4 regions of the Streptomyces sp. KL116D genome follow, and region 2 is predicted to be linked to each of the others. Evidence: riboswitches for the same ligand, from Rfam matches in the RefSeq annotation. Region 2 holds a riboswitch; each other region holds the start of a gene.
What was found. Region 2 has a riboswitch for cobalamin ahead of metE (5-methyltetrahydropteroyltriglutamate--homocysteine S-methyltransferase). Riboswitches for the same ligand answer to the same signal wherever they lie in the genome.

Region 1 (7,388 bases), on a different contig from region 2:
CGGGGGCGGGCCCCGGTGGCTTCGAGATGGGCGTCGGAGCGGGCCCGCAGCACCTCGAAGGCCTCGTCGCGGCGGACCCGCGGCAGACCGCCCGACGGGGGCGCGGGCGCCGGGGCGCGCCGCACCGGCTTCTCGCCCAGGTGCGGGAACTCGCTGACACCGGTGATCGGTTCACGCCGCTGGGCCAGGCGGGCGCTGCGCGCCGCCCAGGTCTCGGCGAGCCGGTCGCGGACCAGACCGGAGCGCAGGGCGGCCGCCTGACCGCCGGACCGCTCGATCAGCTGGAAGAACTCCCAGCCCGCGTGGGCGAGTTCGTCGGTGAGCCGCTCCACGTACCCGGAGCCGCCGGCCGGGTCGATGACCCGCGCCAGGTGCGACTCCTCGATGAGGATCGTCGAGGTGTTGCGGGCGATCCGCCGCGCGAACGCGTCCGGCAGCCCCAGCGCGTCGTCGAAGGGCAGCACCGTCACGGAATCGGCGCCGCCGACGCCCGCCGCCAGCGTGGCGATGGTGGTCCGCAGCATGTTCACCCACGGGTCGCGGCGCGTCGTCATCACCGACGAGGTCACCGCGTGCTGGCGCTGCGCACCCGCGTCGGCCGCCCCGCAGGCCTCGGCGACGCGCGCCCACAGCCGGCGCGCCGCCCGGAACTTGGCGATGGTCAGGAACTGGTCGGCGGTCGCCGCGTACCGGAACTCCAGCTGCGCCAGCGCCTGCCGGACCGTCAGCCCGGCCGCCGTCAGCAGGCGCAGATAGGCGACCCCGGTCGCCAGCGACGCACCCAGCTCCTGCGCGGCCGAACCGCCCGCCTCGTGGTACGGCAGCGCGTCCACGGTCAGCGCCCGCAGGCCGGGGTGGCGTGCGGTGCACCGGCGGGCGAGCTCGACGACGGCCTCGTCGTCGTACCCGGTGCCGGTGCGCGCCTCGTGGCCCAGCGGGTCCGCGCCCAGGTTGCCGCGCGCGGCGTCGTCGGCGACGCCCGCGTCCGCGTACAGCCGCAGCAGCCGGTCGGCGGCGGCCGCGGTCTCGGCGCCCGCGTCCAGGACGATCGGGGCGAGGTCCAGCAGCACGCCGTCGAGCGCGGTGGGCAGCGCCTCGACGGGGATGCCGCCGGAGCCGCCCACGGTCAGCCACAGCGACGTGACCCCGTTCTCCAGGTCGGCGAGGACCGCCGCGGCGTCGGCGACGGCGTGCCGCTGGCGCACGTCCCAGCCGCCCACGACATTGCCCTCGGCCCGGCCGCCGCGCACGAACGGCGCGAAACCGGGCAGGCCGGAGGCGACCGTGGTCGCGTCCCCGGAGGTGTACAGCGGGCGGGCGCGCAGCCCGTCCTCGAGCGGAGTGGACAAGGCGTCTTCCGCCTCGGCCGCCGAGAGTTCCTTGCCCGACTTGCGCAGGACACCCGCGACCAGGTGCTGCCACTGCTCGTGCGTCGCGTCGGGGAACTCGGCCGCCAAGGAAAGCCCGTCGTCTGGCAGGACCGTCATGCTCGGATGCTAGGGGAGATGACTACAGCGACAGCAGAGCCGACCCGTGTGACCTTGTTCGCCTTGGCTTCCCGGCCGGTTGCGACTATGAGCGGTCCCCGGGCCCCGCGCGCCCCCGGCCCGCCGTCCGCCCGGTCTTGGCCATGGACGCGTCACACGGTAGCGTCATGTCGTTATCGACGACGGTCGACGGAAGCCGGTGAGAGTCCGGCACGGTCGCGCCACTGTGAACGACGAGCCCCCGGGCTCCTCGTGAGTCAGACCCGTGACGGTCGTCATGTGCACCAACGAAACGGGACGCGAACTCCCAAGGAGGCACTGCCATGGCGCAGCCTGTCGCCCAGCCGACCGCCACCACGCCGGTCCTGCCGGCCAAACTCCCGCTGAAGGTCATCGCCCCCTGGGCCGCCTTCTTCGGCATCCTGATGCTGGTCCTGCTGTACTTCGTCGGCGCCGAACAGGGCGCCACCTCCGTGTTCAGTGGCGCGGGGGTCCATGAATGGGTGCACGACGCACGCCACCTGCTCGGCTTCCCCTGCCACTGATCCAGAGGGACGTCGCGCGCTCATGAACTCAACCACCGTACGCAACCTGCTCGTTCGGGGCATGCTCGCCGGCCTGGCGGCCGGCGTGCTCGCCCTGGTCATCGCCTACTGGCTCGGCGAGCCCAGCGTCGACGGCGCCATCGGCTTCGAGGAGGCCCACGCGGCCCACTCGCACGGCGGCGAGGAGGCCGAACTCGTCTCCCGGAGCCTGCAGTCCACGGCCGGCCTCGCCACCGGCATGCTCGTCTACGGCGTCGCCTTCGGCGGCATCGCCGCCCTCGCCTACTGCTTCGCCCTCGGCCGCGCCGGCCGGTTCGGTCCGCGGGCGACCGCGCTGCTGCTGTCCGGCTGCGCACTGCTGGCCGTGTACGTCGTGCCGTACCTGAAGTACCCGGCCACTCCGCCCGCCGTCGGCAACCCCGACACCATCGGCAAGCGGACCACCCTCTACTTCCTGATGATCCTGCTCAGCGTGCTCCTCGCGACCGGCGCCACCGTCCTCGGCAAGCGGCTCGCCCCGCGGATCGGGACGTACTACGCCACGCTGGCCGGCGTGCTGGGCTTCGTCGTCGTGACGGGCATCGCCTTCGCCGTCCTGCCCGTGGTCAACGACGTGCCCGAGCACTTCCCCGCCACCCTGCTGTGGCGCTTCCGGCTCTCCGCGCTGGCCATCCAGGTCACCCTGTGGAGCGGATTCGGCCTGATCTTCGGGGAGTTGGCCCAGCGCCTGCTCCAGCCGAAGCCGGCCGCGGTCCCGGCCGCACCGGCGGTACCGGCCGGCCGGTGATCAGTCCGACGGATCCGCGGGGCTGAGCGGTCCTCCGAGGCGCACGTTCCAGCGTGCGCCCCGGCCGCTCAGCCCGGTGGCCGTCAGCGGCGCGACGTCGCAGCGCCAGAACGCCGACACGGGCGCGCCCAGCGCGTGCACCACGGCCGCGCGCACCACCTCGGGCTCCACGACGGCGACCACCTGCGCGTCGTCCGCCAGCGCGTCGAGCCACCGCGCCACCCGGGCGCACACACCGGCCACCGACTCCCCGCCACCGGGCGCGAACTCCGGATCGTCGAGCCACCGCGCGACGTCCAGCGGTTCGGCCCCGGTCACCTCCGCGAGCGTCCTGCCCCGCCAGCGCCCCATGTCCTGGGCGGCCAGTCCGTCCGGCGCGGCCGACGCGTCGAGACCGAGGGCCTCGGCGGTCTCGCGGCAGCGCCTGCTGCCCGACGTGACGGCCGGCGCGCCCGCGCCCGTCACCAGCGCTCCGGCCGCCGCCCGCGCGGCGTCCCGCCCCGACGCGTCGAGCGCGGCCCCGTCGTCGAACCGGGCCTGGCGCAGCGAGGCGTTCATGGCGGGGGAGACGAACAGGACGCGTCGGGTCACGACGGACTCCTCGGGGACGGGGCGGGCGGGTGGACGGGTGCGGGGCCCGGCCAGTCGAGGAGCCGGGCGCCGATCACCGCGGTCTGCAGCGCGTAGCGGTGCACCGGGTCGGCCGGGTCGGCGCCGGTGAGCTGGTGGATGCGGGCCAGGCGGTAGGTGAACGCGCGCACGCTCAGGGTCAGCCGGCGGGCGGCCTCGGCGGACACGCAGCCGGAGTCGAAGTAGGCCGTGAGCGTGTCGAGCAGCGGCTGCGCCCCGCCCCGCGCCCCGCGCAGCGGGCCGAGCGTGTGCTGGACGAGGTCGGCCATCGCCTGCCGGTCGCGGGTCAGCACCGGGTAGACGAGCAGGTCGGCGGCGCGCAGCACCGGGGCGTCCAGATCGAGGCGGGCGGCCAGGTCCAGCGCGTTGAGCGCCTCCTCGTACGACTGGACGACGCCGCCTGGGCCCGACTGCGGGCGGCCGACGGCGACCTGGACGCCCTCGCCCGCGGCGCACGCCTGCTCGGCGAAGTGGGCGAGGACCTTCTGCTGGTCGCCGGGGGCGATGCAGACCAGCCGGCCGTCCTTGGCGGTCAGCAGGATGTGCCGGTTGCCGAAGCGGGCGATCACCGCCCGCTCGACCTCGCGGGACACCGCGCCGCCCTCCTCGTACGCGACCGGCCCACGGGCCACCGCGACGGCGTGCCCGGACGACAGCCGCAGCCCGAACCGCTCGGCCCGCTCGGCGAGTTGGCCCAGGTCGCTGCGGCCGTAGAGCAGATCGTCGATGAAGTCGCGGCGGGCCGCCTCCTCCTGCCGCATGGTGAGCCGCTGCGCCCGCTCGTAGCCCTCGGCGAACGCGTCGAGCGCCTGGGCGCCGACCGTGACGACGCTGTCGAGCCCGGCGCGGGCGCCGACCGTGTCCGTACGCAGCTGCGCCAGGTGCGCGGCCACCAGATCGCGCAGGCCGAGCCCCTTCTCCGCGGCCCGCTCGCCCAGCGCGCGGCGCCCGTCGAGCTCGTCCCGGGTCAGCCGCCGGCCGGTGGCCGAGGCGTCCGCCACCACCCGGGCGAACCCGTCCAGGAACTCCGCGGGGACGTCCTCCTGCGGCGCCATCTCCACCCCTGTCGTCGTCCTGGCCCCGACGTCGTCCGCCGTCGTCCGCCGTCGTCTGCCGTCGTCCTGACGTCTTCTTAGCCGATGCGCCACGGCCGCCCACCGGCGGGGGGCACCATGATCCCTGTGTCGTTACCTCATCAGCCCCAGCGGCCCTCCCTGCCCGGCCACATGATCGTCTGTGGCGACGACGCGCTCGCCGAGCGGCTGGCCGCCGAACTGCGGGACCTGTACCGCTCGCAGGTCACCATCGTCGTCCCGGCCGCGGGCGCCGCCGCCGAGCCCGAGCCCGCCGTGACCGGCCGGCTGCGCGCGGCGGCGCTGCTCGGCCGGGTGCAGGCCGCGATGAACCGGGCCGCGCCCGCCGCCGACGACTCGCTGCCCGGCCGGGCGCCGCGAGTCCTGGAGGCGCCGGTGCTCGACGAGGACGCACTGCTGGAGGCGGGCGTGCTGCGCGCGGACGCGCTGGCGCTCGTGCACGACGACGACGAGACGAACATCCGCGCCGCCCTGGCCGCCCGGCGCCTCAACCCCCGGCTGCGCCTGGTGATCCGGCTCTACGACCGGCGCCTCGGCCAGCACCTCGCCCAGCTCCTCGACCAGGCCGCGGTGCTGGCGCAGCCGGGACTCGACCCGGACGCCCTGGACACCTCCACGACCGTCCTGTCGGACGCCGACACCGCCGCGCCCGCGCTCGCCGCGACCGCCGTGGCCGGTACGAGCAAGGTGGTCCAGGCCGACGGACTGCTGCTGCGCGCCGTCGAGCGCCACCCGCCCGGCCGTGGCGAGGTCGCCGACCCCGGGATCTGCACGCTCGCGCTGCTGTCGTCCACCACCAACGACCCGGCGGGGGCGGAGGGTTCGGACGCGTCGGGGCGGGACGGGCCGCTGCTGCTGCCCGACGACCGGACCGTCGCCGCCTCCACCGGGCGCGGCACCGTCGTCCTCGACACCGTGACCCCGGCGGGTCCCGTGCTGCCGCCGCGCCGGCTGTCGGGGCGGGCGCTGCCGTTCGGCTCGCTCTTCTCCCGGCGGCTGCGCTGGTCGCTCGCCGGACTGGTGATCTGCGTCCTCGGACTGGCCCTCGCCACCTGGGCCACCACCGAGAACCATCCGCTGCGCGCCGGTTATCTCACCCTCCTCGACCTGTTCGCCATCGACGACCCCGCGATCGGCGAGCCCGCCGCCCGGCAGATCCTCCAACTGCTCACCGGCCTGGCCGGGTTGTTGCTGCTGCCGGTCCTGCTGGCCGCCGTCCTGGAGGCGCTCGGCACGTTCCGCACGGCGTCCGCGCTGCGCCGTCCGCCGCGCGGCCTGTCCGGTCACGTGGTGCTGCTCGGCCTCGGCAAGGTGGGCACCCGCGTCCTGGCCCGCCTGCACGAACTGGGCATCCCCGTGGTGTGCGTGGAGGAGAACCCCGACGCCCGCGGCATCCCGCTCGCCCGCAGGCTGCGCGTGCCGACCGTCCTCGGCGACGTACGCGACGAAGGCGTCCTGGAGGCCGCGAAGGTCCACCGCGCGCACGCCCTGCTCGCCCTCACCAGCCATGACACCACCAACCTCGAAGCCGTCCTGTACGCCCGCTCCGTCAAGGCCGACCTGCGGGTCTCGCTGCGGCTGTACGACGACGCGTTCGCCACCGCCGTCTACCGCACGCTGCGCTCCGCCCACCCCCGCGCCCTGACCCGCAGCCGCAGCGTCACCTCGCTCGCCGCGCCCGCCTTCGCCGGGGCGATGATGGGCCGCCGGGTGCTGGGCGCCGTCCCCGTCGAGCGCCGGGTGCTGCTGTTCGCGGCCTTCGACGTCGCCGGGCAGCCGCAGCTGGAGGGGCGTACCGTCGCCGAATCGTTCCGGCCAGGGGCGTGGCGGGTGCTGGCCATCGACTCCAGCGCGCCGCACGAACGGCGGCCCGACCTCACCGCCGCCCCCGACGAGGAGCGCACCGGCGCGGCGCCGACCGGTCTCGTCTGGCGGCTGCACCCCGGCTACGTGCTGCGCCCCACCGACCGGGTCGTCGTCGCCGCCACCCGGCAGGGCCTGGCCGAACTGCTCGGACACCGGCCGGGGACCCGGGACGCGGCCAGGCATTAAGAACGCGTAAAGATTGCCGGAAACCGGCAGTTCGCCCGGCCCGTCGCCCGTGACAGCATCACGGCAGGCACACGACAACGCGCTGGCAGGGGGGTCGACGACATGACCTGGTTTCTCGGTCTCGGCATCGTCGGCGTGGTCCTGCTCGTGCTGTCGCTGGTGCTCGACGGCGTTCTGGAAGGGCTCTTCGACGGAGCAGGCGTCCTCGACGGACTCTTCGACGGGCTGCTCTCGCTGCCGGTGATCGCGGGCTTCCTGTCGATGCTCGGCTTCGGCGGCGCGATCGTCCTCGGCACCACCGGACTCGGCGCCGCACCCGCCACCCTCGTCGGGGCCGGGGCGGGCGTCGCCACCGGCTGGCTGACCTGGAAGGCGACCCGTGCCCTGATGCGGGACGACACGGCCGGCACCCCGCGCGGCGACGACCTCGTCGGCACCGCGGGCACCGTCGTCACGGCCGTCCCGGCCGACGGGTACGGCGAGGTGCTGCTCCAACTGGCGGGCCAGCCCGCCAAGTTCGCGGCCAGGAGTCAGGCCGCCGTCGCCCGCGGCACCGAGGTGTGGGTGACCGGCCTGCTCTCGGCGACCTCGGTCGAGGTCCGCCCCGTCGACCGCTGACCGCTAACTGCTGACCGCGGACCGCTGACTGCGGACCGCGGACCGCTGACCGCACCCGCGCCCCACCCGTGTGCCCATCGCCCATGATCCGGGCGGCCCCGGCCGTCCGCTCCGCCCAACGACTGCCGTCTCCCGGGAGGCAGAGGGGAAACCCACCATGAGCCCTGTCACCATC
Region 2 (7,388 bases):
GGTCTGCTGTACGCGGGCCAGCACTGGCCCCTCCCGTCACGCTGGGCGGCACCGCGCTGTTCGTCGCCGGACTGATCACGATGCCGCTCGCGATGGTGCGCAGGGCACGGCCGACGGCAGCAGGACCGGGCGGCGATCGTCGGTGACACCCTGCTGGGTTCGAGCTGGATCGTGTTCACCTGGTCCGTGTTGCTCGGCATCCGCTGCGCCTGGCCCTGAGCGTGGCCGGTCGTCGGCGACGGCAGAGCGGGCGCGGATCGTCACCTGGGCGGTCCTCGGCGTAGCCGTCGTCCTGCTGGCCTGGGGAACCTTCGAGGCCCGCCGGGTACCGCGGGTGCGCCGCCTCGACGTGCAACTCCCGTCTGGGCGCCGGATTGGACGGCACCCGGGTCGTCCTGATCACCGACACCCACTACGGGCCGCTCGACCGCGCCCGCTGGTCGAGCGGGTCTGCGAGACGGTCAACAGCCTGGAGGCCGACCTCGTCTGCCACACCGGCGACATCGCCGACGGCACGGCCGAACGCCGCCGCGCCCAGAGCGACCGCTGGGTACGGTGCAGGCCGCCCACGCCCGGGTCTACGTCACCGGGAACCACGAGTACTACAGCGAGGCCCAGGGCTGGGTCGACCTGATGGGCGAGCTGGGCTGGAACCGCTGCGCAGCCGCCACCTGCCGCTCGAACGCGGCGGCGGCACCCTCGTGGTCGCCGTGCGTGGACGACGTCACCGCCGAGTCCTCCGGGCTGGCCGGCCACCGCGCCCACCTCGCCGGAGCCCTGGACGGCGCCGACCCCGACCTGCCCGTGCTGCTCCTGGCCCACTCAGCCCAAGTTCGTCGACCGGGCGGCGGCCGGCGGTGTCGACCTCCAGCTCTCGGGCCACACCCACGGCGGCCAGATCTGGCCCTTCCACCACCTGGTCGGCCTCGAGTCAGCCCGCCCTCGCGGGCCTCAGCCGCCACGGCACGCGCACCCTCCTCTACACCAGCCGCGGCACCGGCTTCTGGGACCGCCGTTCCGCGTCTTCGCACCCAGCGAGATCACCCTGCTCGTCCTGCGCTCACCCCAGGGAACCCCTCGTCTGCGTAGCGCGCGTGGTGCGCAGTGCGTAGAGGCGGGCGGGCGGACTGCTCCTGTGAGTGGCCGGGATCTCCAGGTCGCCCATAAATGATCCGACTTGCGCGGCCAAATGATCTAGTCTGCAAGGGACTTGACGATCAGCAGGCCGGACGATGGCGTTCCCTTCACCTGTTCGCTGTGCGCCCCTGGGGTCCGGCCACGGAAGGAGCGCAGTGCCTCCCGTACGCCCGAATCGCCGTTCCCTCATCGCCGGTGGTCTCGCAGTGGCCGCGGCGGCCGCCGTCCCGCTGTCGGCGTCCACGCCGGCCGTGGCAGCCGGTCTCACGCCCCTCCGGCTGGCCGGGCCGACCGGCCGCTCGCCGGTGGCGCCGCAGAGCTGCACCTCGCCGACCCCTCGCGGACCGACCCCTGGTCGGGACAGCCGCGGGAGGTGATGGCGACCGTGACGTACCCGGCCGCAGACGTGCGGGGCCGCACCATGATGCCCTGGCTGCCGTCCGGCGCCGAGCGGGCCCTGAAGGCCCGCTTCGGGGGCGCCGTGGACGGCTACGCGCTCCCGACGACCCACAGCGCGGTCGGCGCCCCGGCTCGCCCCGGGCGCCGTCGGTGCTGATCCATTCGCCGGGATACAACGCGGACCGCACGTTCAACACGCTGGTCATCGAGGAACTGGCCTCCTGGGGCTACGTCGTGGTCGCCGTCGACCATCCCTACGACTCGGGTGAGGTCGAGTTCCCGGACGGCCGTGTGGTCGTCAACCGTCCCGACGACGCGAGCGACAAGGCCCGCACGGCCGCCGTCGCGGTGCGGGCCGCTGACCTGCGGTTCGTCCTCGACCAACTGACCGTACTGGAGCGGGGCGGCAACCCCGACGCAGAGCGACGCCCCCTCCTCCCGCGGACTGCACCGGGCGCTGGACCTCACGCGCGTCGGCGCGTTCGGCCACTCCCGGGGCGGCGCGGCGTCCGCGTCGGTGATGTTCCTGGACGAGCGGGTGCGCGCCGGCATCGATCTGGACGGCGCTGCTGTACGGGCCGGTGGTCGAGCACGGCCTCGACCGGCCGTTCCTGCTCATGGACACGGTCGTCCACGACGGACTGAACCAGCAGGACGGGTCCTGGCCCCCGTTCTGGGCGCACCTGAGCGACTGGCGCCGCTGCCTTCGCCTCGCGGACGCCGACCACAACTGTTTCACCGACATCGTGGCGCTCGCCCCGCAGGTCCCCGAGCCGGTCCGCGACACGCTGCAGATCGGCGCGATCCCCGCCGACCGGGCGGTGGCCGGCGTGCGGGCGACCGTGCGGGCCTTCTTCGATCTGCACCTGCGCGGCCGCCCGGACACCGGGCACGTGCTGTGGGGCGCGTCGTCGCGCCATCCGAGGTCGGCTACATCGCCGGGTAGCCGAGGCACGGGCGCCGGGCCAGGCCGAACCGGGCCGAACCTAAAGGCGGCGAGTTGGCGGGTTGTGCGCCGGCGATGGTGTTCAGCCCCCACCCTCCGGTCTCCACGTCGGGAGGCCACCCACCCGCCAGGAGCCATCGGCCCCACTCTAGGGCCAGAGGCATGACGACCTCCCTGGCCCGCAGCGCCTTCGACTCGCTCCTCCTCGACGCGGTGCCCGACCACGAGACGCTGCGCCAGACCTACGCGGCGCCCAGCGACGCGGCCGTACGGAAGCAGATGACCGAACTCACCGACCATACCCGGCAGTTGATCGCCTGCCTCGTCGCTGGCCCTGATCGCCGACACGGACGCCGAGGGCACCTGCGACGTCTCCCCGCGCGGCGGCCCCGCCGGGTTCGCCTCCGTCCTCGACGCACGGACGGTGGCGATACCGGACGCGACCGGCAACGAGCGTCTGGACACCCTGCAGAACGCCCCAAGTCGCTGCTGCGCCGGCCGGGGCTGACGATCGCCGACGTCGAGCGGGCGGAGGCGGAGTCGCTCAACTACCGGTACGAGTGAGCCCGACCGGTGGATGCCGGCCACCGACCGAGCAGACCGAGAAGGCCCCGCAGGCAGGAACCCAGGCCCCGTGGCGGGCGGGTCAGAGGACGTGGCCCGTCTCCACCGGGAAGTCCGGCGGCCACGGCTTGGACCAGTCGAACAGGAATTCCCGGTCGCCCATCAGCTCGTACTCCGCCTCGCGCCAGCTCGGGATGCCCCCGATGACGAAGCGCTGTCCCCGTCAGGCTCCAGCATCCACGTGTACTCGGCGTCGGCCGGATCCAGCCGGTGCCGCTCCTGCAGCACGGCGAACTCCCCGGAGGCGGCGCGCCGGATGTGGAGACCGTTGCCGTAGACGGGCTGAAGGAGCATCAGCTCCACGTAGCGATGTATATCTCGATGCGCGTGGTGGTCGGTCCGCCGTCGTCGCTTCGCTCTGCAGGAAGAGCTGCCGGTGGGACGGATCGAGACCGGACGATCCGGAACAGTCTCCCCGTGCGGATGAAGTCAGCCATGATCGAAACTCTCTGTCGCGCCTCGTGCCGCCGCTGCGCCTCTCGGTCGACGACCTCGTGCGCCGCTCCAGTCTGGCGGAGGTCGCGACGACTGTTGGCGTTGTTCGCTTCCACGCAGCACGCCCTCGGCCCGTGTCACCCGCCGGCACCCCCTCGGCCCGTGTCACCCGCCGCTGGACGTCCCGAGCACTCCTGGCGGCGCAGCAACGGCAGCAGGTGGTGCTCGACGGCCGGCGCCAACCGCAGGCCCGCGTCCCGGCCGTCGGTCCAGCGAAGGGCCGCCAGCTCGGCCGCGGGGACCGGGTCACCGATCAGCGTCGCGGGAGAACACGGTCAGCTGCATGGGCACGCCTTCCAGCGCTGCCGTCTCCTCCACCACCGCGAGATGTTCGAGCGTGTCCGCAGCTCTACACCCAGTTCTTCCCGCAACTCCCGTTCCAGGGTCTCTTCGGGCTGTTCTCCGGCCTCGGGCTTGCCACCCGGAATGTAGAAGACGTCCGGCGCTGCCTGCTTGCTCACGACGAGCAGCTTCCCGTCCTCGACCACGGCCGCCGCGACGACCTTCATGACTGCATGATCCATCCCTGCATTGTGCAGGCCCGATCAGCCTTCCGCGCACCCCGGCCTCCTGCGCCGCCACCCGTCGACGTGTCTCACTTCACCCTCCCGATTCCGGACGACCCAGCGATCCTCGACCGCGAACCCATAAGGTGGCTCCCGCAGCTGGTTCGCCCTGTCAGCCGGACAGGGCGTCGCAGAGAGGGAACCCGGTGGAATTCCGGGACTGCCGCAGCGGTGAGTGAGAACGACCGCCGTCATACGCACTGGGTCCCGGCAAGGGATCTGGGAAGCGACGGCCACTAGGAGTCCGTCCGGTCGGATGGACGTGCTCACGAGTCCGAAGACCTGCCACCTGCCCGTGGGCGTACGACGCGCGCACGGACATCCCGGTGACCTCGTGGGCGGGTCGGCGTACACATCAGGCGGACGACCGCGCCATCCGGCGCGAGAGCGCACCGCCGTCCGTGTCACTCCTTCGTGCGTACAGGTCCTCGGGACCCCAGGGATACGTCTCTCGAAGGAGATCTCCGTGACCACCAGGACGCAGCCGCGGCGGCACGGGCCACCGTGTACGGCTACCCGCGCCGGGCCAGAACCGCGAGCTCAAGAAGGCCGTCGAGGGCTACTGGAAGGGCCGCGTCACCTCCGACGCCCTCCGGGCCACCGCCGCCGGCCTGCGCCGCACCAACTGGCAGGAACTGGCCGCCGCCGGGATCACCGAAGTCCCCACCGGCGACTTCTCCCTCTACGACCACGTCCTCGACACGACCGTGATGGTCGGTGCGATCCCCGAACGCCACCGGGCCGCCGTGGACGCCGACGCCCTGGACGGCCTCTTCGCGATGGCCCGCGGCACGCGGACGTCGCGCCGCTGGAGATGACCAAGTGGTTCGACACCAGCTACCACTACCTGGTGCCCGAGTTGGGGCCCGGCACCGTCTTCACGGCCGACTCCACGAAGCAGGTCGCGGAACTCAAGGAGGCCCTGGCCCTCGGACTGGTCGCCCGGCCGGTCCTGGTCGGCGGTCACGTACCTCCTCCTCGCCAAGCCCGCCCCCGGTGTGGCCGCCGACTTCGACCCGCTGACCCTCCTGGACCGGCTGCTGCCCGTCTACGCCGAGGTCCTCGCCGACCTGCGCGCGGCGGGCGCCGAGTGGGTGCAACTCGACGAGCCCGCCCTGGTCCAGGACCGCACCCCCGCGGAACTCAACGCCGCCGCGCGCGCTCTACCGCTGATCTCGGTGCCCTCACCGACCGGCCCAAGCTCCTGGTCGCCAGCTACTTCGACCGCCTCGGCGACGCCCTGCCCGTCCTCGCCAGGCGTCCCCGGTCGACGGACTCGCCCTCGACTTCACCGAAGCGGCCGCCGCCAACCTCGACGCTCTCGCCGCCGTCGGCGGACTGCCCGGCTAAGCGCCTGGTCGCCGGGGTCGTCAGCGGCCGCAACATCTGGGTCAACGACCTGGAGCAGTCCTCGCCACGCTCGGCACCTGCTGGGCCTCGCCGACCGGGTCGACGTGGCCGCCTCTTCCTCGCTCCTGCACGTCCCCCTGGACGCGTCGCTGGAGCGCGACATCGATCCGCAGATCCTGCGCTGGCTGGCCTTCGCCCGGCAGAAGACCGCCGAGATCGCCACGCTCGCCAAGGGCCTCGCCCAGGGCACCGACGCGATCACCGCCGAACTCGCCGTCAACCGGGCCGCCCTGTCCTCCCGCGCCGCCTCCCCGATCACCCGCGACCCGGCCGTCCGGGCCCGCGCCGCTGGCCGTCACCGAGGCCGACACCCGGCGCGCCCAGGCCCACCCGCGGAGCGGGCCGCCGCCCAGCGCGCCCACCTCGATCTGCCGCTGCTGCCGACCACCACGATCGGTTCCTTCCCGCAGACCACCGAACTGCGCACCGCGCGCGCCGACCTGAGGTCCGGCCGCATCGACACCGCGGGCTACGAGGAACGCATCAGGACCGAGATCCGCGACGTCATCTCCTTCCAGGAGAAGACCGGCATCGACGTCCTCGTGCACGGCGAGCCCGAACGCAACGACATGGTGCAGTACTTCGCCGAGCGGCTCACCGGCTATCTCGCCCTGCAGGCCGGCTGGGTGCAGTCCTACGGCACCCGCTACGTCCGCCCGCCGGTCCTGGCCGGCGACATCTCCCGGCCCGAGCCGATGACGGTGCGCTGGACCGCGTACGCGCAGTCCCTGACGGGCCGCCCCGTCAGGGCATGCTCACCGGGCCGGTCACCATGCTCGCCTGGTCGTTCGTCCGTGACGACCAGCCCCTCGGCGACACCGCGCGCCAGGTCGCCCTCGCCCTGCGCGACGAGGTCAACGACCTGGAGGCGAACGGCACTTCGGTCATCCAGGTCGACGAGCCCGCGCTGCGCGAGACCCTCCCGCTGCGCGCCGCCGACCACGCCGACTACCTGGCCTGGGCCACCGAGGCGTTCCGGGTCACCACTGCCGGCGTGCGGCCGGAGACGCAGATCCACACGCGCATGTGCTACGCCGAGTTCGGCGACATCGTGCAGGCGATCGACGATCTCGACGCGGACGTGATCAGCCTGGAGGCGGCGCGCTCACACATGCAGGTCGCCCGCGAACTGGCCGAGCACGGCTACCCGCGCGAGGCCGGGCCCGGCGTCTACGACATCCACTCCCCGCGTCCCCAGCCGCGACGAGGCATCCGCCCTGCTGCGTACGGGACTTGAGGCCATCCCCGCCGAGCGGCTCTGGGTCAACCCGGACTGCGGTCTGAAGACCCGCGGCTGGCCCGAGACGCGCGCGTCCCTGGAGAACCTCGTCGCCGCCGCCCGCACCGTCCGCGCCGAGCTCGACACTCCCGCGTCTCTGACACCGCCGGGCCGGGGCCCACTGCACCCGGCCCGGCGAACGACCCCGGCGAGGCCGGCACGCCGGACCCCGGACCGGGCCCGTGCAGTACGCGGCCGTGGAGCTTCACCACCCGTACGCGTCCGGGGACAGCCCCGAAGCGCTTCGCGCCTGCTCGTCCCGCCCGGTAACGTCTCGAGCGATGTCCTCACGGCGGCGAGCCCAGGATTCCGCGTGCGGCCGCCCCGGCAGTCCCGACGCTGAGAGCAGGTTTCGTCCATGGCATGTCGTATCACTGAACTCGTGCTCGGTTGCCGGGACCCCGAGGCGCTGGCCCGGTTCTGGTGCGAGGTCCTTGACTTCGTCGTACTCGGCCGCGAGGAGGACGGCAGCCTCGAGATCGGGCCGCGCGAAGGGTTCGGCGGCCCGCAGCGCCGACCATCATCCTCAGCC
Region 3 (7,388 bases), on a different contig from region 2:
TCCTGCTGTGGGCCGTGCCCTGCTGGGTCTGCTGTACGCGGGCCAGCACTGGCCCCTCCCGTCGCTGGGCGGCACCGCGCTGTTCGTCGCCGGACTGATCACGATGCCGCTCGCGATGGTGCGCAGGGCACGGCCGACGGCAGCAGGACCGGGCGGCGATCGTCGGTGACACCCTGCTGGGTTCGAGCTGGATCGTGTTCACCTGGTCCGTGTTGCTCGGCACCCGCTGCGCCTGGCCCTGAGCGTGGCCGGTCGTCGGCGACGCGCAGAGCGGGCGCGGATCGTCACCTGGGCGGTCCTCGGCGTAGCCGTCGTCCTGCTGGCCTGGGGGAACCTTCGAGGCCCGCCGGGTACCGCGGGTGCGCCGCCTCGACGTGCAACTCCCGTCTGGGCGCCGGATTGGACGGCACCCGGGTCGTCCTGATCACCGACACCCACTACGGGCCCGCTCGACCGCGCCCGCTGGTCGAGCGGGTCTGCGAGACGGTCAACAGCCTGGAGGCCGACCTCGTCTGCCACACCGGCGACATCGCCGACGGCACGGCCGAACGCCGCCGCGCCCAGAGCGACCGCTGGGTACGGTGCAGGCCGCCCACGCCCGGGTCTACGTCACCGGGAACCACGAGTACTACAGCGAGGCCCAGGGCTGGGTCGACCTGATGGGCGAGCTGGGCTCGGAACCGCTGCGCAGCCGCCACCTGCCGCTCGAACGCGGCGGCGGCACCCTCGTGGTCGCCGTGCGTGGACGACGTCACCGCCGAGTCCTCCGGGCTGGCCGGCCACCGCGCCCACCTCGCCGGAGCCCTGGACGGCGCCGACCCCGACCTGCCCGTGCTGCTCCTGGCCCACTCAGCCCAAGTTCGTCGACCGGGCGGCGGCCGGCGGTGTCGACCTCCAGCTCTAGGCCACCCACGGCGGCCAGATCTGGCCCCTTCCACCACCTGGTCGGCCTCAGTCAGCCCGCCCTCGCGGGCCTCAGCCGCCACGGCACGCGCACCCTCCTCTACACCAGCCGCGGCACCGGCTTCTGGGACCGCCGTTCCGCGTCTTCGCACCCAGCGAGATCACCCTGCTCGTCCTGCGCTCACCCCAGGGAACCCCTCGTCTGCGTAGCGCGCGTGGTGCGCAGTGCGTAGAGGCGGGCGGGCGGACTGCTCCTGTGAGTGGCCGGGACTCCAGGTCGCCCATAAATGATCCGACTTGCGCGGCCAAATGATCTAGTCTGCAAGGGACTTGACGATCAGCAGGCCGGACGATAGTGTTCCCTTCACCTTGTTCGCTGTGCGCCCCTGGGGTCCGGCCACGGAAGGGCGCAGTGCCTCCCGTACGCCCGAATCGCCGTTCCCTCATCGCCGGTGGTCTCGCAGTGGCCGCGGCGGCCGCCGTCCCGCTGTCGGCGTCCACGCCGGCCGTGGCAGCCGGTCTCACGCCCCTCCGGCTGGCCGGGCCGACCGGCTCGCTCGCCGGTGGCGCCGCAAGCTGCACCTCGCCGACCCCTCGCGGACCGACCCCTGGTCGGGACAGCCGCGGGAGGTGATGGCGACCGTGACGTACCCGGCCGCAGACGTGCGGGGCCCGCACCATGATGCCCTGGCTGCCGTCCGGCGCCGAGCGGGCCCTGAAGGCCCCGCTTCGGGGGCGCCGTGGACGGCTACGCGCTCCCGACGACCCACAGCGCGGTCGGCGCCCCGGCTCGCCCCGGGCGCCGTCGGTGCTGATCCATTCGCCGGGATACAACGCGGACCGCACGTTCAACACGCTGGTCATCGAGGAACTGGCCTCCTGGGGCTACGTCGTAGTCGCCGTCGACCATCCCTACGACTCGGGTGAGGTCGAGTTCCCGGACGGCCGTGTGGTCGTCAACCGTCCCGACGACGCGAGCGACAAGGCCCGCACGGCCGCCGTCGCGGTGCGGGCTGCTGACCTGCGGTTCGTCCTCGACCAACTGACCGTACCTGGAGCGGGGCGGCAACCCCGACGCAGAGCGACGCCCCCTCCTCCCGCGGACTGCACCGGGCGCTGGACCTCACGCGCGTCGGCGCGTTCGGCCACTCCCGGGGCGGCGCGGCGTCCCGCGTCGGTGATGTTCCTGGACGAGCGGGTGCGCGCCGGCATCGATCTGGACGGCGCTGCGTACGGGCCGGTGGTCGAGCACGGCCTCGACCGGCCGTTCCTGCTCATGGACACGGTCGTCCACGACGGACTGAACCAGCAGGACGGGTCCTGGCCCCCGTTCTGGGCGCACCTGAGCGACTGGCGCCGCTGCCTTCGCCTCGCGGACGCCGACCACAACTGTTTCACCGACATCGTGGCGCTCGCCCCCGCAGGTCCCCGGAGCCGGTCCGCGACACGCTGCAGATCGGCGCGATCCCCGCCGACCGGGCGGTGGCCGGCGTGCGGGCGACCGTGCGGGCCTTCTTCGATCTGCACCTGCGCGGCCGCCCGGACACCGGGCACGTGCTGTGGGGCGCGTCGTCGCGCCATCCGAGGTCGGCTACATCGCCGGGTAGCCGAGGCACGGGCGCCGGGCCAGGCCGAACCGGGCCGAACCTAAAGGCGGCGAGTTGGCGGGTTGTGCGCCGGCGATGGTGTTCAGCCCCCACCCTCCGGTCTCCACGTCGGGAGGCCACCCACCCGCCAGGAGCCATCGGCCCCACTCTAGGGCCAGAGGCATGACGACCTCCCTGGCCCGCAGCGCCTTCGACTCGCTCCTCCTCGACGCGGTGCCCGACCACGAGACGCTGCGCCAGACCTACGCGGCGCCCAGCGACGCGGCCGTACCGGAAGCAGATGACCGAACTCACCGACCATACCCGGCAGTTGATCGCCTGCCTCGTCGCTGGCCCTGATCGCCGACACGGACGCCGAGGGCACCCTGCGACGTCTCCCCCGCGCGGCGGCCCCGCCGGGTTCGCCTCCGTCCTCGACGCACGGACGGTGGCGATACCGGACGCGACCGGCAACGAGCGTCTGGACACCCGCAGAACGCCCCAAGTCGTTGCTGCGCCGGCCGGGGCTGACGATCGCCGACGTCGAGCGGGCGGAGGCAGAGTCGCTCAACTACCGGTACGAGTGAGCCCGACCGGTGGATGCCGGCCACCGACCGAGCAGACCGAGAAGGCCCCACCAGGCAGGGAACCCAGGCCCCGTGGCGGGGCGGGTCAGAGGACGTGGCCCGTCTCCACCGGGAAGTCCGGCGGCCACGGCTTGGACCAGTCGAACAGGAATTCCCGGTCGCCCATCAGCTCGTACTCCGCCTCGCGCCAGCTCGGGATGCCCCCGATGACGAAGCGCTGTCCCCGTCAGGCTCCAGCATCCACGTGTACTCGGCGTCGGCCGGATCCAGCCAGTGCCGCTCCTGCAGCACGGCGAACTCCCCGGAGGCGGCGCGCCGGATGTGGAGACCGTTGCCGTAGACGGGCTGAAGGAGCATCAGCTCCACGTAATGCGTGTATATCTCGATGCGCGTGGTGGTCGGTCCGCCGTCGTCGCTGCTCTGCAGGAAGAGCTGCCGGTGGGACGGATCAGACCGGACGATCCGGAACAGTCTCCCCGTGCGGATGAAGTCAGCCATGATCGAAACTCTCTGTCGCGCCTCGTGCCGCCGCTGCGCCTCTCGGTCGGACGACCTCGTGCGCCGCTCCAGTCTGGCGGGAGGTCGCGACGACTGTTGGCGTTGTTCGCTTTCACGCAGCACGCCCTCGGCCCGTGTCACCCGCCGGCACCCCCTCGGCCCGTGTCACCCGCCGCTGGACGTCCCGAAGCACTCCTGGCGGCGCAGCAACGGCAGCAGGTGGTGCTCGACGGCCGGCGCCAACCCGCAGGCCCGCGTCCCGGCCGTCGGTCCAGCGAAGGGCCGCCAGCTCGGCCGCGGGGGACCGGGTCACCGATCAGCGTCGCCCGGGAGAACACGGTCAGCTGCATGGGCACGCCTTCCAGCGCTGCCGTCTCCTCCACCACCGCGAGATGTTCGAGCGTGTCCGCAGCTCTACACCCAGTTCTTCCCGCAACTCCCGTTCCAGGGTCTCTTCGGGCTGTTCTCCGGCCTCGGGCTTGCCACCCGGAATGTGAAGACGTCCGGCGCTGCCTGCTTGCTCACGACGAGCAGCTTCCTGTCCTCGACCACGGCCGCCGCGACGACCTTCATGACTGCATGATCCATCCCTGCATTGTGCAGGCCCGATCAGCCTTCCGCGCACCCCGGCCTCCTGCGCCGCCACCCGTCGACGTGTCTCACTTCACCCTCCTGATTCCGGACGACCCAGCGATCCTCGACCGCGAACCCATAAGGTGGCTCCCGCAGCTGGTTCGCCCTGTCAGCCGGACAGGGCGTCGCAGAGAGGGAACCCGGTGGAATTCCGGGACTGCCGCAGCGGTGAGTGAGAACGACCGCCGTCATACGCACTGGGTCCCGGCAAGGGATCTGGGAAGCGACGGCCACTAGGAGTCCGTCCGGTCGGATGGACGTGCTCACGAGTCCGAAGACCTGCCACCTGCCCGTGGGCGTACGACGCGCACGGACATCCCAGTGACCTCGTGGGCGGGTCGGCGTACACATCAGGCGGACGACCGCGCCATCCCGGCGCGAGCGCACCGCCGTCCGTGTCACTCCTTCGTGCGTACAGGTCCTCGGGACCCCCAGGGATACGTCTCTCGAAGGAGATCTCCGTGACCACCAGGACGCAGCCGCGGCGGCACGGGCCACCGTGTACGGCTACCCGCGCCGGGGCCAGAACCGCGAGCTCAAGAAGGCCGTCGAGGGCTACTGGAAGGGCCGCGTCACCTCCGACGCCCTCCGGGCCACCGCCGCCGGCCTGCGCCGCACCAACTGGCAGGAACTGGCCGCCGCCGGGATCACCGAAGTCCCCACCGGCGACTTCTCCCTCTACGACCACGTCCTCGACACGACCGTGATGGTCGGTGCGATCCCCGAACGCCACCGGGCCGCCGTGGACGCCGACGCCCTGGACGGCCTCTTCGCGATGGCCCGCGGCACGCGGGACGTCGCGCCGCTGGAGATGACCAAGTGGTTCGACACCAGCTACCACTACCTGGTGCCCGAGTTGGGGCCCGGCACCGTCTTCACGGCCGACTCCACGAAGCAGGTCGCGGAACTCAAGGAGGCCCTGGCCCTCGGACTGGTCGCCCGGCCGGTCCTGGTCGGCGGTCACGTACCTCCCTCCCCTCGCCAAGCCCGCCCCCGGTGTGGCCGCCGACTTCGACCCGCTGACCCTCCTGGACCGGCTGCTGCCCGTCTACGCCGAGGTCCTCGCCGACCTGCGCGCGGCGGGCGCCGAGTGGGTGCAACTCGACGAGCCCGCCCTGGTCCAGGACCGCACCCCCGCGGAACTCAACGCCGCCGCGCGCGCTCTACCGCTGATCTCGGTGCCCTCACCGACCGGGCCCAAGCTCCTGGTCGCCAGCTACTTCGACCGCCTCGGCGACGCCCTGCCCGTCCTCGCCAGGCGTCCCCGGTCGACGGACTCGCCCTCGACTTCACCCGAAGCGGCCGCCGCCAACCTCGACGCTCTCGCCGCCGTCGGCGGACTGCCCGGCTAAGCGCCTGGTCGCCGGGGTCGTCAGCGGCCGCAACATCTGGGTCAACGACCTGGAGCAGTCCTCGCCACGCTCGGCACCTGCTGGGCCTCGCCGACCGGGTCGACGTGGCCGCCTCTTCCTCGCTCCTGCGTCCCCCTGGACGCGTCGCTGGAGCGCGACATCGATCCGCAGATCCTGCGCTGGCTGGCCTTCGCCCGGCAGAAGACCGCCGAGATCGCCACGCTCGCCAAGGGCCTCGCCCAGGGCACCGACGCGATCACCGCCGAACTCGCCGTCAACCGGGCCGCCCTGTCCTCCCGCGCCGCCTCCCCGATCACCCGCGACCCGGCCGTCCGGGCCCGCGCCGCTGGCCGTCACCGAGGCCGACACCCGGCGCGCCCAGGCCCACCCGCGGAGCGGGCCGCCGCCCAGCGCGCCCACCTCGATCTGCCGCTGCTGCCGACCACCACGATCGGTTCCTTCCCGCAGACCACCGAACTGCGCACCGCGCGCCGACCTGAGGTCCGGCCGCATCGACACCGCGGGCTACGAGGAACGCATCAGGACCGAGATCCGCGACGTCATCTCCTTCCAGGAGAAGACCGGCATCGACGTCCTCGTGCACGGCGAGCCCGAACGCAACGACATGGTGCAGTACTTCGCCGAGCGGCTCACCGGCTATCTCGCCCTGCAGGCCGGCTGGGTGCAGTCCTACGGCACCCGCTACGTCCGCCCGCCGGTCCTGGCCGGCGACATCTCCCGGCCCGAGCCGATGACGGTGCGCTGGACCGCGTACGCGCAGTCCCCTGACGGGCCGCCCCGTCAGGGGCATGCTCACCGGGCCGGTCACCATGCTCGCCTGGTCGTTCGTCCGTGACGACCAGCCCCTCGGCGACACCGCGCGCCAGGTCGCCCTCGCCCTGCGCGACGAGGTCAACGACCTGGAGGCGAACGGCACTTCGGTCATCCAGGGTCGACGAGCCCGCGCTGCGCAGACCCTCCCGCTGCGCGCCGCCGACCACGCCGACTACCTGGCCTGGGCCACCGAGGCGTTCCGGGTCACCACTGCCGGCGTGCGGCCGGAGACGCAGATCCACACGCGCATGTGCTACGCCGAGTTCGGCGACATCGTGCAGGCGATCGACGATCTCGACGCGGACGTGATCAGCCTGGAGGCGGCGCGCTCACACATGCAGGTCGCCCGCGAACTGGCCGAGCACGGCTACCCGCGCGAGGCCGGGCCCGGCGTCTACGACATCCACTCCCCGCGTCCCCAGCCGCGACGAGGGCATCCGCCCTGCTGCGTACGGGACTTGAGGCCATCCCCGCCGAGCGGCTCTGGGTCAACCCGGACTGCGGTCTGAAGACCCGCGGCTGGCCCGAGACGCGCGCGTCCCGAGAACCTCGTCGCCGCCGCCCGCACCGTCCGCGCCGAGCTCGACACTCCCGCGTCTCTGACACCGCCGGGCCGGGGCCCACTGCACCCGGCCCGGCGAACGACCCCGGCGAGGCCGGCACGCCGGACCCCGGACCGGGGCCCGTGCAGTACGCGGCCGTGGAGCTTCACCACCCGTACGCGTCCGGGGACAGCCCCGAAGCGCTTCGCGCCTGCTCGTCCCGCCCGGTAACGTCTCGAGCGATGTCCTCACGGCGGCGAGCCCAGGATTCCGCGTGCGGCCGCCCCGGCAGTCCCGACGCTGAGAGCAGGTTTCGTCCATGGCATGTCGTATCACTGAACTCGTGCTCGGTTGCCGGGACCCCGAGGCGCTGGCCCGGTTCTGGTGCGAGGTCCTTGACTTCGTCGTACTCGGCCGCGAGGAGGACGGCAGCCTCGAGATCGGGCCGCGCGA
Region 4 (7,388 bases), on a different contig from region 2:
ATGCCGTCGCCCACGCGCACCGAGACGTTGCCGGAGGTGCCGACGACCAGTCCGTCGGTCACAGTCCTGCGGGCCGTCGCGACCAGTTCTTCCCACGCCTGCTCGAGTTCCGTCATGGCGGGCATCCTGCCAGCCCGCGAGCGCGGCGGGCCGGTGCGGATCCCGGGGATCCGGAAGCCCTCATATGGGCATAGATCCCCTTCTGAGGACGATTGGCTTGGCTTCGACGGGCAAGACGGGATCATCCGGTAATCTCTGGGAGATTTGTCATGCACGTCGCCATCCGGGGGGAAATATGGCTCGTGATCACAAACCGTCCCGCCGTCGCGCCCGCATCGCCGTCGCGACCTCCGTCGCCGCTCTGACCCTGGGGGGAACCGCGCTCGCGGAGCTGCCGGCCCAGGCGGCGGGGAAGCCGAGGGGGCACGACGTCTCGTCGCACCAGAAGAAGGTCAACTGGCAGAAGGCGAGGAACAAGGGGGCCCGGTTCGTCTACGTGAAGGCGACCGAGTCCACGACCTACCGCAATCCCTACTTCACGCAGCAGTACAACGGCGCCCGCAACGCCGGGATCATCCGCGGCGCCTACCACTTCGCCCTGCCGAACAAGTCGTCCGGCGCGACGCAGGCCTCGTACTTCGTGCGCAACGGCGGTGGCTGGCGACGGGACGGCTGGACGCTGCCGCCCGCGCTCGACATCGAGTACAACCCGTACAGCGCGAAGAAGTGCTACGGCCTGAGCAGGTCGAAGATGGTCCGGTGGATCTCGTCCTTCAGCAACGAGGTGAAGCGCAGGACCGGGCGGCGCCCGGTGATCTACACCAACTACCACTGGTGGAAGCGGTGCACCGGCAACAGCGGCGCCTTCGCCACCAACCACGCCCTGTGGCTCGCCCGCTACGACGAGAGCGCGGGGTCACTGCCCAAGGGGTGGTCGTACTGGACGTTCTGGCAGTACGGCAACAGCGGTCGCCTGCCGGGTGATCAGAATCTCTTCAACGGGTCGATGACCCAGCTCAAGAGGTTCGCCCGGGGATAGGTCCGAAGGGCCTTGCCGAGAGTCCCGGAGCCCGAGATTCCGGGGCTTTCGGAGGGTCGGGCCGGGGGCGATCCGGAATGCGTGCCACCGCCACGTGTCAAGCGGAGCGGGGGGCCTCCGGATCGGGTCACCGTGCCGCCCGACCCAGTTCATCTTCCGTTCACCCAGCTTGCCTACGTTCACCGTGCCACTGACGTCCAACCGAAGCCTGGGTAAATGGAACACATCACGCTGCTCCTTGCGATCGTGATCGTCACCGCGCTGGTTTTTGATTTCACCAACGGTTTCCACGACACCGCCAACGCGATGGCGACGACCATCTCGACAGGCGCTCTCAAGCCGAAGACGGCGGTGGCCATGTCCGCCGTGCTCAACCTCGTCGGCGCGTTCCTCTCCGTGGAGGTCGCGAAGACCATCTCCGGCGGCATCATCAACGAGGACGGCCTCAAGACAGAGGTCATATTCGCGGCGCTCGTCGGCGCCATCCTCTGGAACCTGCTGACCTGGCTGGTCGGCCTGCCGTCCAGCTCCTCGCACGCCCTGTTCGGCGGCCTCATCGGCGCCGCCGTCATGTCGATGGGCTGGTCCTCGGTGAACGGCGGCACCGTCGTCACCAAGGTGCTGCTCCCCGCGGTCGCCGCACCGATCGTCGCCGGCCTCGCCGCGATGCTCGCCACGCGCCTGACCTACCGCATCAGCAAGAAGACCGACCAGAAGGCCACCGCCAAGGGCTACCGCGCCGGGCAGATCGCCTCGGCCGGCCTCGTCTCGCTCGCGCACGGCACGAACGACGCGCAGAAGACGATGGGCATCATCACGCTCGCCCTGATCACCGGCGGGGTCATCGCGCCCGACGCCGACCCGCCGCTGTGGGTCATCGTCTCGGCCGGCATCGCCATCGCGCTCGGCACGTACCTGGGCGGCTGGCGCATCATCCGCACCATGGGCAAGGGCCTGACCGACCTGCAGCCGCAGCAGGGGTTCGCCGCGCAGACCAGCGCCGCGACCGTCATCCTCGCCTCGTCGCACCTGGGCTTCTCGCTCTCCACCACGCAGTCGTGCTCCGGCGCCGTGATGGGTTCGGGTCTCGGCCGCAAGGGCGGCGTGGTCCGCTGGTCCACCGCCAACCGGATGTTCGTCGCGTGGGGCCTGACCCTGCCGGCCGCCGGTCTGGTCGGTGCGGGCGCCGAGTTCCTCACCAAGCAGGGCCCGTGGGGCATCGGCCTGACGGCCGCGCTCCTGGTCGCCGGTTCCGCGGTCATCTGGAAGCTCTCGCGCCGCAACTCCATCGACCACCGGAACGTCACCGACGACGAGGTCGGCACCCCGGCCGCCGCCGAGGAGCCCGCGGGCGTCGTGACCACGGCCATCGCCGCCGTCACCCCGCCGCCGGCCGGCACCCTCACCACCGAGGAGTCCGCGGTCGCGGCGGAGGTCAAGGCGACCATCCCCGCCCCGGCCCCGGCCGACCCCGCGCGCCCCGCCGGCGCCACGCTGTAAGGAAGCAGGACCAGCTATGAAGATCGACTGGGCAGCTCTCGGCTCCGTGTTCGGAGTCAGCCTCGTGGTCACCGTGGCCCTGGTGGGCCTGTTCACCCTCGGCATCGTCGGCCTCTCCAAGAAGGAGGCCGCGGCGGAGCGGGGCGGGTCGGCCGCGGCCGTCACGTCCGGTGCGTACCTCTGCTTCGCGCTGTGTGCGGCGGCTGTGGCGTACGGGATCTATTTGATCGTCGCGTGATCGGAGCCGGTCCGCCTTCACTTGTCGAACGCGAACCGGCCGGGACAGCACCCGAGCGGGGTGCGGGACGTACGGCGTCCCGCACCCCGCTTTCGCGTTCGAGTCGCCGCCGGAACGGGCACGCATGCCGGCCACAGGCGACGGGTGGGAATGGCGGTACTTCGCGGCCGCCGCTCACGGACTCGACCGCACCGATGGTGCTGGTGATGCGCCTGGCACGGGAGTGACGGACTCCGGCGGCCCCGGCGGCCCGGCCGCACCCGAACCCACGGGCACCGGCGGCGAGCCCGGCGCACCGGTGGACGGGGCCTCGTACGGCGTCGTGGTCATGCACGTGTCGGACGACGACGGCCGCACCGAGCGGGCGGACCGCGGACCGCTCTCCGTCTGCCGGTTCCAGCCTAGGGACGCCCGGTTTTCGACACCTAGAGGAAACCCGGCCCTGTGGCGCGGCCACGCATCCCGTTGTGGACCTCCCCACACTCACCCACCCCAGGTCAACAGCAAGTTGACGCACCTTCTCGGAGCGTGGTGGACTTCCCCCGCCATATACGGCAGCAGTTGAGGAAGCCGGTGCGAATCCGGCGCGGTCCCGCCACTGTCAGTCCCCTTCGTGAGGGGGCGAGCCAGGAACTCACGCTGTCGGTCTCGTCGAACCAGGGCGTGGACACCCTGAGTGAGGACAACCACCGCCATGTTCGCCCTTCGCGGCGCCGGGCGGGCCGAGCGCGTGTATGCGTGCGGGGCCGCCGCAGGACTCCTTGCCGATCTGCTGCTCGGCGATCCGCGCCGCGGGCACCCCGTCGCCGGTTTCGGCCGGGCCGCGGGCGCCGTCGAGCGGCTGCTGTGGCGGGACCACCGGGGCTGGGGCGCCCTGCACACCGCCGTGTGTGCGGGCGGGGCCACCGCCGTCGGTCTGGCCGCCGCGCACGCCGTACGCCGCTCCCCCGCCGCCTCCGTCGCGCTGACGGCCGCCGCGACCTGGGCCGTGGTCGGCGGGACCTCGCTGGGCCGGGAGGCCCGGGCGGTCGGGTCCGCGCTGGAGGCCGGCGACGTGGCACTGGCCAGGGAGTTGCTGCCGCGCCTGTGCGGCCGGGACCCGGCCGGTCTCGACGCCGACGGGATCGCCCGGGGCGTCGTCGAGTCCGTCGCCGAGAACACCTCCGACGCCGTCGTGGGCGCGCTGGTGTGGGGGGCCGTGGGCGGAGTGCCGGGGCTGCTCGCCTTCCGCGCCGTGAACACGCTCGACGCGATGGTCGGGCACAAGTCCGCGCGGTACCGCAGGTTCGGCTGGGCCTCGGCCCGGCTCGACGACGTCGCCGGATGGCCGGGAGCCCGGCTGACCGGGGCGCTCGCCGTGCTGGCCGGGGGGCGTCCGCGCGCCGCCGTACGGGCCTGGCGGGCCGACGCGCACCGGCATCCGAGCCCGAACGCCGGGGTCGTCGAGGCCTCGTTCGCGGGGGCGCTCGGGGTGCGGCTCGGCGGGACGTTGTCGTACGGGGGCAGGGTCGAGCACCGGCCCGTCCTGAACGCGCCGGGGCGCGCGGTCGAGGTGCGTGATGTGGAACGGGCCGCGCGGTTGTCGCGGCGGATCGGTCTTGCGGCGTGGGGAGTCTGTGTGGGCGGGCGGTTGCTGTGGAGGCTTCGATGACCGGGCGCAAGGGCGGCGGGCTGCTCGTCGCGGGCACCACCTCCGACGCGGGGAAGAGCGTCGTGACCGCCGGGATCTGCCGGTGGCTGGTGCGCCAGGGCGTGAAGGTCGCGCCGTTCAAGGGGCAGAACATGTCCCTCAATTCGTTCGTGACGCGGGAGGGCGCGGAGATCGGCCGCGCCCAGGCCATGCAGGCGCAGGCCGCCCGGGCCGAGCCGAGCGCGCTGATGAACCCGGTGCTGCTCAAGCCGGGCAGCGACCGGAGCAGTCAGGTCGTGCTCATGGGGAAGCCCGTGGGCGAGTTGAGCGCGCGGGGCTATCACGGCGGGCGGCAGGCGGCGCTGCTGGACACCGTCGTGGGGTGCCTGGAGGAGTTGCGGGGCAGTCATGATGCCGTGATCTGTGAAGGGGCGGGCTCTCCCGCCGAGATCAATCTGCGCCGCACCGACATCGTGAACATGGGCATCGCGCGGGCCGCGCGGCTGCCGGTGCTCGTCGTCGGCGACATCGACCGGGGCGGCGTCTTCGCATCGTTCTTCGGGACGACGGCGCTGCTCGCGCCGGAGGACCAGGAGCTGATCGCCGGGTACCTCGTGAACAAGTTCCGGGGCGACGTGACCCTGCTGGAGCCGGGCCTCGACATGCTCGAGTCCCTGACCGGGCGGCCGACTTACGGAGTGCTGCCGTTCCAGCACGGGCTGGGCATCGACGAGGAGGACGGCCTGCGGGTGTCCCTGCGGGGCACGGTGCGGGAGTCCGTGGTGGCGCCGCCGGTCGGCGAGGACGTGCTGCGGGTCGCCGTGTGCGCGGTGCCGCTGATGTCGAACTTCACCGATGTCGACGCGCTGGCCGCCGAGCCGGGTGTCGTGGTGCGGTTCGTGGACCGGGCCGAGGAGCTCGTCGACGCGGACCTGGCCGTGGTGCCGGGGACCCGCGGGACCGTCAGGGCGCTGGAGTGGCTGCGGGAGCGCGGGCTTGCCGACGCGCTGGTGCGGCGGGCCGCCGAGGGGCGGCCGGTGCTCGGGATCTGCGGCGGCTTCCAGCTGCTCGGCGAGCGCATCGAGGACGAGGTGGAGTCGCGGGCCGGGGTCGTGGACGGGCTCGGGCTGCTGCCCGTACGGGTGCGGTTCGCCGCCGGGAAGACGCTGGAGCGGCCGGTGGGTTCGGCGCTCGGCGAGCACGTCGAGGGCTACGAGATCCACCACGGGGTCGCCGAGGTGCTGGGCGGGGACCCCTTCCTCGACGGGTGCCGGGTCGGCGCCGTGTGGGGCACGCACTGGCACGGGTCTCTCGAATCGGACGGGTTCCGGCGGGCGTTCCTGCGCGAGGTCGCCCGGGACGCGGGGAGACGGTTCGTGCCCGCGCCCGACACGTCGTTCGAGGCGCTGCGCGAGGAGCAGCTGGACCGGCTCGGCGATCTGGTGGAGCGGTACGCCGACACCGACGCGCTGTGGCGGCTGATCGAGGGCGGGGCGCCCGCCGGGCTGCCGTTCGTGCCGCCGGGGGCCCCGACGTGAGCGCGTCGATGCCCGCGTCCCGCGGCACGGCCGCCGACCGGCACAGCCCCGCGCCCCGCACGGGACGCGCCGAAGACCATCTGGAGGGTCGATGACCACGCCGTACCCGTTCACCGCCGTCGTCGGTCAGGACGATCTGCGGCTCGCCCTGATCCTGAACGCCGTGTCGCCCGCCGTGGGCGGTGTGCTGGTGCGCGGCGAGAAGGGCACCGCCAAGTCCACGGCCGTACGCGCGCTCTCGGCGCTGATGCCGGACGTCGACGTCGTCGCCGGCTGCCGGTTCTCCTGCGACCCGGGGGCGCCGGATCCGCAGTGCCCGGACGGGCCGCACCCGGACACGCCCGGGACCGCGCGGGCCGCGCGGATGGTCGAGCTGCCGGTCGGCGCGTCCGAGGACCGGCTCGTCGGGGCGCTCGACATCGAGCGGGCGCTCGCGGAGGGCGTGAAGGCGTTCGAGCCGGGGCTGCTGGCCGACGCGCACCGCGGGATCCTGTACGTCGACGAAGTGAACCTGCTGCACGACCACTTGGTGGACCTGCTGCTCGACGCGGCCGCCATGGGCGCCTCCTACGTCGAGCGCGAGGGCGTCTCCGTCCGGCACGCCGCGCGCTTCCTCCTCGTGGGGACGATGAACCCCGAGGAGGGCGAGCTGCGCCCGCAGTTGCTGGACCGGTTCGGGCTGACCGTGGAGGTCGCCGCGTCCCGGGAGCCGGAGCAGCGGGTCGAGGTCGTCAGGCGGCGGCTCGCCTACGACGACGATCCGGAGACGTTCGTCGCCCGCTGGGCCGAGGCGGAGGCCGAGGTGCGGGAGCGGATCGTGGCCGCGCGGGAGCTGCTGCCCCGGGTGACGCTCGGGGACGGGGCGCTGACGCAGATCGCCGCCACGTGCGCCGCGTTCGAGGTGGACGGGATGCGGGCCGACATCGTGATGGCCAGGACCGCGACGGCGCTCGCCGCGTGGGCCGGGCGCGCCGAGGTCCTCGCGGAGGACGTGCGGCAGGCCGCGCTGCTCGCGCTGCCGCACCGCAGGCGACGCAATCCGTTCGACGCGCCGGGCCTCGACGAGGACAAGCTCGACGAGACGCTGGACGAGTTCGGGCCCGACGACGACCCGGAGCCCCCCGACGGTCCTGACGGCGGGCCCGACGACGGCGGCTCCGGTCCGGACGGTGGCGGCGGGGTGCCGCCCCAGGCGTCCGAGCCGTCCCAGCCGTCGGAAGCGTCCGAGCCGGCCGGTGAGAGCGGCGGGGAGTCCCCGGAGAGTCCTGCCGAGTCGCCCGCCGAGGCCCCCGCGGCCGGTGCCGGCGGCCGGCAGCAGCAGGCCGTGTCGGCCGGCGACCCCTTCCGTACGAAGATGCTGAGCGTCCCGGGTCTGGGTGACGGCGCTGCGGGGCGCCGGTCCCGGGCCCGTACCCAGCACGGCCGGACGACGGGGTCGACGCG

Region 1: another riboswitch for cobalamin. It lies ahead of RBJ77_RS14060 (CbtB-domain containing protein); the one in region 2 lies ahead of metE (5-methyltetrahydropteroyltriglutamate--homocysteine S-methyltransferase).
Region 3: another riboswitch for cobalamin. It lies ahead of RBJ77_RS24000 (5-methyltetrahydropteroyltriglutamate--homocysteine S-methyltransferase); the one in region 2 lies ahead of metE (5-methyltetrahydropteroyltriglutamate--homocysteine S-methyltransferase).
Region 4: another riboswitch for cobalamin. It lies ahead of RBJ77_RS24180 (cobalamin biosynthesis protein); the one in region 2 lies ahead of metE (5-methyltetrahydropteroyltriglutamate--homocysteine S-methyltransferase).

The regions. Positions count from the first base shown of each region.
Region 1 covers NZ_JASERH010000035.1:188,836-196,223, forward strand. Annotated here, with positions in the region: gene RBJ77_RS14055 (methylmalonyl-CoA mutase family protein) at 1-1,487, opposite strand, end outside; cobalamin riboswitch at 1,636-1,773, shown strand; gene RBJ77_RS14060 (CbtB-domain containing protein) at 1,811-2,032, shown strand; gene RBJ77_RS14065 (CbtA family protein) at 2,055-2,819, shown strand; gene RBJ77_RS14070 (histidine phosphatase family protein) at 2,820-3,410, opposite strand; gene RBJ77_RS14075 (PucR family transcriptional regulator) at 3,407-4,504, opposite strand; gene RBJ77_RS14080 (NAD-binding protein) at 4,676-6,595, shown strand; gene RBJ77_RS14085 (hypothetical protein) at 6,698-7,213, shown strand; gene RBJ77_RS14090 (flotillin family protein) at 7,371-7,388, shown strand, end outside.
Region 2 covers NZ_JASERH010000084.1:148,579-155,966, reverse strand. Annotated here, with positions in the region: partial or broken gene RBJ77_RS32790 (metallophosphoesterase) at 1-1,069, shown strand, start outside; gene RBJ77_RS32785 (hypothetical protein) at 1,514-1,693, shown strand; gene RBJ77_RS32780 (hypothetical protein) at 1,687-2,181, shown strand; gene RBJ77_RS32775 (hypothetical protein) at 2,118-2,648, shown strand; partial or broken gene RBJ77_RS32770 (pyridoxamine 5'-phosphate oxidase family protein) at 2,645-2,981, shown strand; gene RBJ77_RS32765 (hypothetical protein) at 3,209-3,400, opposite strand; gene RBJ77_RS32760 (NUDIX domain-containing protein) at 3,877-4,125, opposite strand; cobalamin riboswitch at 4,251-4,472, shown strand; partial or broken gene metE (5-methyltetrahydropteroyltriglutamate--homocysteine S-methyltransferase) at 4,582-6,938, shown strand; partial or broken gene RBJ77_RS32750 (VOC family protein) at 7,215-7,388, shown strand, end outside.
Region 3 covers NZ_JASERH010000059.1:4,427-11,814, reverse strand. Annotated here, with positions in the region: partial or broken gene RBJ77_RS24025 (metallophosphoesterase) at 1-1,093, shown strand, start outside; gene RBJ77_RS24020 (hypothetical protein) at 1,712-2,554, shown strand; gene RBJ77_RS24015 (hypothetical protein) at 2,673-2,849, shown strand; gene RBJ77_RS24010 (hypothetical protein) at 3,242-3,574, opposite strand; gene RBJ77_RS24005 (NUDIX domain-containing protein) at 3,915-4,199, opposite strand; cobalamin riboswitch at 4,288-4,509, shown strand; partial or broken gene RBJ77_RS24000 (5-methyltetrahydropteroyltriglutamate--homocysteine S-methyltransferase) at 4,707-5,105, shown strand; gene RBJ77_RS23995 (hypothetical protein) at 5,206-5,559, shown strand; gene RBJ77_RS23990 (hypothetical protein) at 5,564-6,415, shown strand; partial or broken gene RBJ77_RS23985 (5-methyltetrahydropteroyltriglutamate--homocysteine S-methyltransferase) at 6,369-6,874, shown strand; gene RBJ77_RS23980 (VOC family protein) at 7,255-7,388, shown strand, end outside.
Region 4 covers NZ_JASERH010000060.1:4,519-11,906, forward strand. Annotated here, with positions in the region: gene RBJ77_RS24160 (class II aldolase/adducin family protein) at 1-116, opposite strand, end outside; gene RBJ77_RS24165 (lysozyme) at 296-1,039, shown strand; gene RBJ77_RS24170 (anion permease) at 1,256-2,539, shown strand; gene RBJ77_RS24175 (hypothetical protein) at 2,556-2,777, shown strand; cobalamin riboswitch at 3,287-3,434, shown strand; gene RBJ77_RS24180 (cobalamin biosynthesis protein) at 3,472-4,428, shown strand; gene RBJ77_RS24185 (cobyric acid synthase) at 4,425-5,945, shown strand; gene RBJ77_RS24190 (putative cobaltochelatase) at 6,037-7,388, shown strand, end outside.